Regions from separate parts of the Streptomyces sp. NPDC104814 genome, predicted to be linked through region 1. Evidence: riboswitches for the same ligand, from Rfam matches in the RefSeq annotation. Region 1 holds a riboswitch; the other holds the start of a gene.

What was found. Region 1 has a riboswitch for cyclic di-AMP ahead of ACZ64A_RS32310 (M23 family metallopeptidase). Riboswitches for the same ligand answer to the same signal wherever they lie in the genome.
Region 2: another riboswitch for cyclic di-AMP. It lies ahead of ACZ64A_RS03615 (M23 family metallopeptidase); the one in region 1 lies ahead of ACZ64A_RS32310 (M23 family metallopeptidase).

The regions. Positions count from the first base shown of each region.
Region 1 covers NZ_JBVJOL010000012.1:236,011-240,296, reverse strand. The annotation lists gene ACZ64A_RS32320 (PrsW family intramembrane metalloprotease) at 1-261, shown strand, start outside; gene ACZ64A_RS32315 (aldo/keto reductase) at 284-1,228, opposite strand; gene ACZ64A_RS32310 (M23 family metallopeptidase) at 1,437-2,468, opposite strand; cyclic di-AMP (ydaO/yuaA leader) riboswitch at 2,480-2,636, opposite strand; gene ACZ64A_RS32305 (PP2C family protein-serine/threonine phosphatase) at 2,878-3,999, opposite strand.
Region 2 covers NZ_JBVJOL010000001.1:865,645-869,930, forward strand. The annotation lists gene ACZ64A_RS03595 (aspartate aminotransferase family protein) at 1-124, shown strand, start outside; gene ACZ64A_RS03600 (helix-turn-helix domain-containing protein) at 322-942, shown strand; gene ACZ64A_RS03605 (DUF6126 family protein) at 939-1,061, shown strand; gene ACZ64A_RS03610 (tyrosine-protein phosphatase) at 1,108-1,905, opposite strand; cyclic di-AMP (ydaO/yuaA leader) riboswitch at 2,373-2,528, shown strand; gene ACZ64A_RS03615 (M23 family metallopeptidase) at 2,534-3,442, shown strand; gene ACZ64A_RS03620 (SGNH/GDSL hydrolase family protein) at 3,691-4,286, shown strand, end outside.

The DNA.
Region 1 (4,286 bases):
GAGGTGTGGCGGCTGCGCCGGCTGGCCCGCCCGGCGCTGGAGTACGCGGCCCGGGCGACCGCGCCGCCGGTGCCGGTGATGCTGCCGTGGCCCGCGCACCCGTGGCCGGCCCCCGGGGCGGCCCGGCCCCACCTGCCGTACGCCGCACCCACGGGGCACACCGCACCGACAGGGCACACCCCACCGGCGACGGGCTACGCGGGGCACTCCGGGTACGGCGTCCATCCGGCGTACCCGGCGTACAACCCCTACCGCTCCTAGCGGCCGCGCGGCGGGGCGCCGGTCAGGCCGACGCCTGCGTCAGCCGTGCCACCTCCGCCTCCGTCAGGGTCAGGTCGGCCACGCCGAGCAGCGCCGGGAGCTGGTCCGTGGTGCGCGCCGAGGCGATGGGGGCGGCGACCGTCGGCTGTGCGGCGAGCCAGGCGAGGGCGACCGTCGCGACGGGGGCGTCATGGGCCTGGGCGATCTCGTCCAGGGCGGTGAGGACCGCGCGGCCGCGCTCGGACCGCAGGTGCTGCGCGGCACCGCCCGCCCGCGGGCTGTCCACCGTCGCACCGGGACGGTACTTGCCGGTGAGGAAGCCGGAGGCCAGCGCGTAGTAGGGGACGGCGGCGAGACCGGCGCCGGCGGCGACGTCCTGGAGGCCGCCCTCGTAGGTGGCGCGCGAGACGAGGTTGTAGTGCGGCTGGAGCGCCACGTACCGGGCGAGGCCCTCGCGGTCGGAGAACTCCAGGGAGGCCCGCAGGCGCTCGGCGGAGATGTTGGAGGCGGCGATGTGCCGGACCTTGCCGGCCTTCACCAGCTCGTCCAGGGCGCCGATGATCTCCTCGACCGGCACCTCGGGCTTGTCGTAGTGGGTGTAGTAGACGTCGATGCGGTCGGTGCCCAGACGGCGCAGGGAGGCGTCGGCGGCGGCCTTGATGTTCTCGGCGTGCAGCCCCTGGTACTCGGGGTGCTGGCTGACCTTGGTGGCGATGACGACGTCGTCGCGGTTGCCGCGGGCCTTCATCCACCGGCCGATGATCGTCTCGGACTCCCCGCCCTGGTTGCCCGTGACCCAGGCGGAGTAGGAGTCGGCGGTGTCGACGAAGTTGCCGCCGGCGGCGGTGTAGGCGTCGAGGACGGCGAAGGAGGTCGTCTCGTCGGCGGTCCAGCCGAAGACGTTGCCGCCGAGGGCGAGCGGGAAGACCTCGAGGTCGGAGGTACCGAGCTTGCGAAGAGCAGTCATGCTCTGTGTCAACGACAGCGGTGGAGCGACCCATTCCGCACGGCAGCCGACAGCATGGGGACACCGGCCGGCAGTCCTGACGTCGGGGGGGTGCCGTCAGGACCGCCGGGGATCGGGGAGTCGTACCGGTGTCAGGGGTTCAGACCCGGTGTCAGGGGTCAGGATGGGGGTCGGGGGTGAGGCCCGGTGTCAGGGTTCAGACCCGGTGTCAGGGGTTGAGGCCCTTGTCCTGCAGCCACGCCATCGGGTCGATGCCGGAGGCCTGCCCGCCGGGGTGCACCTCCAGGTGCAGGTGCGGGCCGGTGACGTTGCCGGTGGCGCCCACGCGGCCGATGACGTCACCGGTGGCGACCTTCTGCCCGACGCTGACGCTGATCGAGGACTGGTGGCAGAACCACAGCTCGGTGCCGTCGTCGAGGGTCAGGATCGTGCGGTAGCCGTAGGAGCCGGCCCAGCCCGCCTCGGTGATCGTGCCGCTGTGGACGGCCTTGATCAGCGTGCCGGTGGGAGCGGCGAAGTCGAGGCCGGTGTGGTAGCCGGAGGACCACATGGAACCGGCCTGCCCGAAGCGGGAGGTGAGCGTGTACGAGGAGGTCGGCAGCGCGTACTGCTTGGCGAGCGCGGCCAGGCGCTCGGCCTCGGCCTTCTCCTTCGCCTCGGCCTCCGCCTTCTCCTTAGCGGCGGCGGCCTTGGCCGCGGCCTCCTTCTCGGCCTTGGCGGCGGCCTCGGCGGCCTGCTTGGCGACGGCGGCCTGGGCGGCGGCCTGCGCCTTGACGTCGACCTGGACCTGCTGCGACTCGGCCTGGGCCATGATCCGGTTGCGCAGCGCCTCACCGGCGTCGGAGGTGCCCTGCGCGGTGTCGGCGGAGCTGACGATGTCGCTGAGCGGGGTGGCGGAGCCCTGGGGCTTGTCGTCCTCGTGGTCGGAGATCAGCGAGCCGACCGAGGGCAGGTCGGGCATGGAGATGGAGACCGGCGGCTTGCCGGTCTGCGCGCTGGCCATGCCGCCCGCGCCGACGGCGGCGATGACACCGACGCCGAGGACGGTGGAGCTGCGGGCGAGTCCGCCGCGCTGCTTGGCGACGCGGTGCCGGCCGCGGACGGGACGGACGGACTCCTCAGTGGGGTTCCACTCCTCCCAAGGACCCTCGTCGGTGCGGTGACCGCCGTAGACCAAGGTCTCGGGGCCCTGCTGACTCGGCACGAACGGGGCTGTCGGGGCAGGCCGGTTGGACGCCACGCGGGCGTACTCCTTTCCTTCCGTCTCGCCTACCGGGTTAGCTGACGGGTTCGGAGCAGGAAGGTCTCCTACGCGCGTATACCGGCCGTCGACCGACGGCGGCTGACGCGAGATTCACCCCAAGGTGGTGGTTCCCCGGTTCCCTACGGGATTCGGCGCGTGAGCACGGAGCCGTCTCTTGTGACGGCTGGGACGACCGCGCTGCGTTATCGAACGTTAATAGACCCGGCGGCCGGATTCCAAGCCGTTCGTCTTGATCATTAACATTCTTGGCCTGGACTTTCAGGTCACGAGCGGGGCAAAAGGGGTGACTTGACCGCCCCTCAGACGTCACGTCCAAAACCTTGTTTTGGTGATGGTAAGTCAATTGTTATGCAGAGGGCGGTCGTCCGCTCACCCATCGTGACCCTCATGGCCGGCGGACGGCGAGCAGCGCCATGTCGTCCGCCATGCCGCCCCCGGAGTGCCGGCGCACATCCTTCGCGACCGCGGCGAGCAAGGCGCCGGGCGCGGTGACGACCCGTCCGGCGAGCCGTGCCTCGACCTCGTAGAAACGGCCGTGCCGGTCGCGGCTCTCGGAGAGGCCGTCGGTGTACAGCAGCAGGGTGGCGCCGCCGGGGAAGAGCACCTCCTCGGCCCGGTCCGGCCACGGGCCCAGCTCGCCCAGGCCGAGCGGCAGCGCGGGGTCCGCGGGCGCGAGCGCGCGCAGGGTGCCGTCGGCGTACAGCAGCACCGGCGGCGGATGACCGCGGTTGAGGACGCGGACGACACCGTCGGCGTGCGGGAGTTCGGCGAGGACGGCGGTGGTGAACCCCTCGAACGCGTCCAGCCCGTCGCGCCGGGCGCCCTCGCGGACCAGCGCCCGCTCCAGCCGCTGGGCTACCGCCTCCAACGTGGCCTCCTGCTCGGCGGCCTCCCGGAACGCCCCGATGACCACGGCCACGGCGGCCACCGCGCCCATGCCCTTGCCGCGCACGTCCCCGACGATCAGCCGGACGCCGTACGGGCTGTCCTGCACGGCGTACAGATCGCCGCCGATGAAGGCGTCGGCACGGGCGGCCTCGTAGCAGGCGGCGATCTGGAACCCACCGATCCGTTCGGCGGGTTCGGGCAGTACGGCGCGCTGGGCGGCCTCGGCGACCTCGCGCGCGGAGGCAAGCTGCTCGCTGCTGCGGCGCGCGAGGGCGTTGATCAGGACGGCCAGGACGGCGACCGTGGCGACCGTCACCAGCTCGGTGACGGCGTCCGTGTGCCAGACGATGCCGAGCGTCAGATGCAGCCCGAGCACGACGGCGACGGCGGCGAGCCCGGTGAGCACGGTGCCCCGGCGGCTGTAGAGCGGGGCGGCGACCAGGGGTGCGGCGGTGAAGAAGGGCACCGCGGTGAAGTCGGAGGGGGTGCAGTAGTCGTAGACCGCGCCGGCCGCGATGAGCAGCACCGGCAGGATTCGTACGAAGGCCCGCGCGAGGAAGATCCTGCGGCCCTCCTCGGGCCACGCCTCCCCACCGTCCCCGGGCCCGGGGTCCGGCACGGGGTCACCGGGCAGCCGAACGGCGGCCCGCGAGCCGGGGCCGAGGGCGGAGGCTGGGGCCGGTCCGTCGGCACCCGGGTCCGGGGCGCACCCGCGGGCCGTGGAGCCGATCCCCGCGCCGGGAACCCATCCTTCGGCCAGGGCGCCCGTCCCGGCCTCGGGCACGCGCCTGCCGGTCCGGGGGTACGGCCCGTCGTCCGTCGCGTCACCAGGCCGCACCGCTCGTCTCCCACCGTCCCTGTCCGCCGTCGTCCCGCCCGTCCAGCGTTGCCGGTGCGGGCGCGGGC
Region 2 (4,286 bases), on a different contig from region 1:
CGAGGCGGACGTCGACCGCTTCATCGACGCCTTCACGGCCGTGATGGACGACGCGCACAGCGGCAACGGGCTGATGTGGGACTTCGGCAAGACCCTGATCAAACAGGCGGTGACGAACCGGTAGCGGCGACCGACGGCCCGGGCGGGCTCGCGGACAGGGCGGCGGCCGGCGCGGGTCCGGCGGGGCGGTCCGTGGGCGGCTCGGGCGTGGGCCAGGCGCTCCGCGAGCGGTCAGCGGGTGGCGGACCGGTCGGCGGCGGCCGCTTTGCCTCTGAGGCAAGAGATTTGCCGCAGAGGCAAATCCGCGGCTCAATGGGAGGCATGAGCTCCTCCGAGTCCCCTGCGGAACCGGCCGGCGACCTGCCCGCGGTGGCCCCGCAGCTGCGGTCCCTGCGCCGCCGCGCCGGCCTCACCCTGGAGGCCGCCGCCCGCGAGGCCGGTCTGTCCCCGGCCCATCTGTCCCGTCTGGAGACCGGACAGCGCCAGCCATCCCTGCCGATGCTGCTCGCGCTGGCCCGTATCTACAGTACGACCGTCTCGGAGCTGCTCGGCGAGAACGTCGCCGAGCGGGACGCCGTGGTGCGCGGCGCGGACATGGAGCCGACGGCGGCCGGCGGCTGGACGTACCGGCAGGCCGGCGCGCCCGGCCGCGGTATGCAGGCCCTGCGGGTGCAGGTGCCGTACGGCGCGCAGGGGGACATCGTGCGCGTGCACCCCGGCGAGGAGTGGCTGTACGTCCTCGCCGGACGGCTCAGGCTGCGCCTCGGGGACACCACCCACCGGCTCGGCCCGGGGGACAGCGCGCACTTCGACTCGCTGACCCCGCACCGGATCGCCGCCGAGGACCCCGGCGGTCTGGAGCTCCTGTTCGTCCACACCCTGCTGCAGAGCCCCACGGCCACGCTGTGCCTGGGGCCCGCCCACCCTGGAGAGGCACGATGAGCAACTTCGAGGAGAAGTTCCCCCGGACCCTGTGGATCCGGCTCATCATCTACATCGCCGTCGGACACGTCCTGGCCGGGTTCATCTGGCTGCTGTTCGAGCTGGGCGCCAACCGATAGGTCCCCCCGCCGCCGGCGCCGCCGGCGCCGCCGCGCCGTCCCGCCGTCAGTCGAGCAGGCGTGCCCGCAGCCGCTCCCGGCCCGCGGGGGTGAGCCCGAGCCCCTGCTCCAGGTAGGCGTCGACGCCGCCCCAGGTCTCCTCGATGGTCTCCATGGCCGCCGTCAGGTACTCGGCGCGCGCGTCGAAGAGCGGGCTGAGCAGTTCCATCACCTCGGGGGTGTAGGCCGACTCCGCCGAGCCGCTGCGGCGCACCTTGTACCGGCGGTGCTTCTCGTTGGACTTCAGGTAGTCCTCGACGATGGCGTCCTTCTCCACGCCCAGGGCGAGCAGGGTGACCGCTATCGACAGCCCCGCGCGGTCCTTGCCCGCGGCGCAGTGCATCAGGGCCGGGACGCTGTCCTCGGCGAGCGCGTGCAGCACCCGGGAGTGCTCGCCGGTGCGCTCCTTGATGATCGTGCGGTAGGAGGCGATCATCCGGTTCGCGCCCTTGCCGTCGGCGAGGATGCCGCGCAGCTGGTCGAGATCGCCGTCGCGCACCATCTTCCAGAACTCGGCGCCGTCCGCCGGGTCCGACAGCGGCAGGTTGACGTTGCGCACGCCCGGCAGCTCGACGTCCGGGCCCTCCAGCTTCTGGTCGGCCGCGTTGCGGAAGTCGAAGATCGTGTGCAGCCCCAGGGAGGAGAGGTACACCGTGTCCTCGGGCGTCGCGTGGGCGAGGTGGCCGCTGCGGAACAGCACGCCGTGCCGCACCCGCCGCCCGTCGACCGTGGGCAGGCCGCCCACGTCTCGGAAGTTGCGCACTCCGGTCAGCTCGGGTTCGGTCGACGGCACCTGCTGCGTCACGAAGGGCTCCTCCCGCTCGTGCCCGCCGACACGGCTCGAATGGCCGACGGGCTGCCCTTCGACGATACGACATGGATTCCCGGGGCAACCGGTTGTCCCCGCCTCCCCGGAGACGGCACTCGAATGGGATGGATATCCGCCCACGTCACATCTGGGCCTTCTGCCCGAATTGGCGCCTTCGTTCCAACTCGCAATGAATTGAGGATCCCTGGAAGGTGGCCGCGTGAGGAGGGTCATAACCGTGACCGTCCGTCGTACGTCATGTCCACGTAATGATTGAGTATTTCCTGGTGAATTGACGAACCGACAGCAGATCCAATTCACACAGCGTGACGGCGTATTCCGGCATTGGATCACGAGAAGCGCCCGTTCACGCAACCTTTCGCTTGTCCCCGTGCGTCCTGCTCGCTTACGTTCCCCACGAAATCCGGACGGACGCCGAATCCTGCCGCCGTCCGGTGCACCGCACCCACCCACCCGACGCACGGCAGGAGCGGGGGACCCACAGGTACGACCGCCTGTTCCGGTTCCCGGAACGGCTATGGGGTGAAGCCGCGCCCAGCGCGGCCGGGCATCTCCAGCCCGAACCCGACAGCTCACCTCGCAGGCGCCGGAGAGGAAAAGCGCCATGCCCGCAAAGGGTAAGCACCGTCGTCCGAAGTCCCAGCGTTTCGCCCGTACGCTCGCCGTCGCCGGTACCGGTGGCGCCGCGCTCGCGCTGCCGCTCATGGGCGCCGCCGGTGCGCACGCGGCCACGCCGCAGACCGCCGCCCAGTCGGTGTCCGGCAAGGCCGTCCAGAGCCTGCCGTCCGAGGCGAAGAAGGCGCCGCAGTCCGGCGTGCGCGTCTACACCGTCAAGTCCGGCGACTACCTGTCGAGGATCGCGAACGAGCAGCACGTCGCCGGCGGCTGGAAGAAGCTTTACGACGACAACCGTGAGGCCGTCGGCAGCGACCCGTCGCTCATCCACCCCGGTCTGAAGCTGACCCTCGGCAAGAAGGCCGTCGCGTCGCACCACGCCGCCCCGTCGCACAAGAGCGAGGCGCCCGCGCACAAGTCCGCCGCGAAGGCCGCCGAGCCCGCGAAGGCCGAGGCCGCCAAGCCCGCCCAGCCCGCGAGCACCGCCTCCGGCTTCACCCTCCCGGTCACCGGCGCCACCATCGGCACCGCGTACCACACGCCCGGCAGCATGTGGGCCAGCGGGTACCACACGGGCGTCGACTTCGTCGTCCCGACCGGTACCACCGTCAAGGCCGTCGGCGCGGGCACCGTCGTCTCCGCCGGCTGGGGCGGCGCCTACGGCAACCAGGTCGTCGTCAAGCTGAACGACGGCTACTACGCCCAGTACGCGCACCTCTCGCAGATCTCCGTCTCGGCCGGCCAGAGCGTGACCGCGGGTCAGCAGCTCGGCCTGTCCGGCGCGACCGGCAACGTGACCGGCCCGCACCTGCACTTCGAGATCCGCACCACGCCGAACTACGGCTCCGACGTCGACCCGGTCGCCTACCTGCGCGCCCACGGCGTCACCGTCGGCTGACCCCGCGCCGCCCCGGCGGCCACCCGCCTGACACGCCACCGAGGCCGGACCCCGATCCACGGGTGTCCGGCCTTCGGTGTGCCCGGACCGGCCGGGCACATGGCCGGGGCGGTTATTCCCGACACGGCCGGACACGTGGAGTGGCTTATCTCACCGTCCGTCAACCCCTGCCTACGGTCGCGTAGGTCACATTCAAGGGTGAATCATGGACGGCTGTGGCAGACGATTCGAAGAGTGACAGCAGAGCAGTGATCGGGTCGTACGTGGCGCTGGGGGACAGCTTCACCGAAGGCGTCGGAGACCCGGGCCCCGACGGGCAGTTCGTGGGCTGGGCCGACCGTTTCGCCGTACTCCTCGCCGACCGGCGGCCCGAGGGAGACTTCACCTACACGAACCTCGCGGTGCGCGGCAAACTCCTCGACCAGATCGTGGCCGACCAGGTCCCGAGGGCCGTCGAACTCGCCCCCGACCTCGTGTCGTTCTGTGCCGGCGGCAATGACATCATCCGGCCCGGCACCGACCCCGACGAGGTCGCCGAGCGGTTCGAGAGGGCGGTCGCGCAGCTCGCCGCCGTGGCCGGCACGGTCATGGTGACGACCGGCTTCGACACCCGGGGCGTCCCGCTCCTCAAGCACCTGCGCGGCAAGATCGCCACCTACAACGGGCACGTTCGGGCCATCGCCGACCGCTACGGATGCCCGGTGCTCGACCTGTGGTCGCTGAAGTCGGTGCAGGACCGGCGGGCCTGGGACGGCGACCGGCTGCACCTGTCGCCCGAGGGGCACACGCGGGTGGCGCTGCGGGCCGGCCAGGCGCTCGGCCTGAGGATCCCGGCCGACCCCGA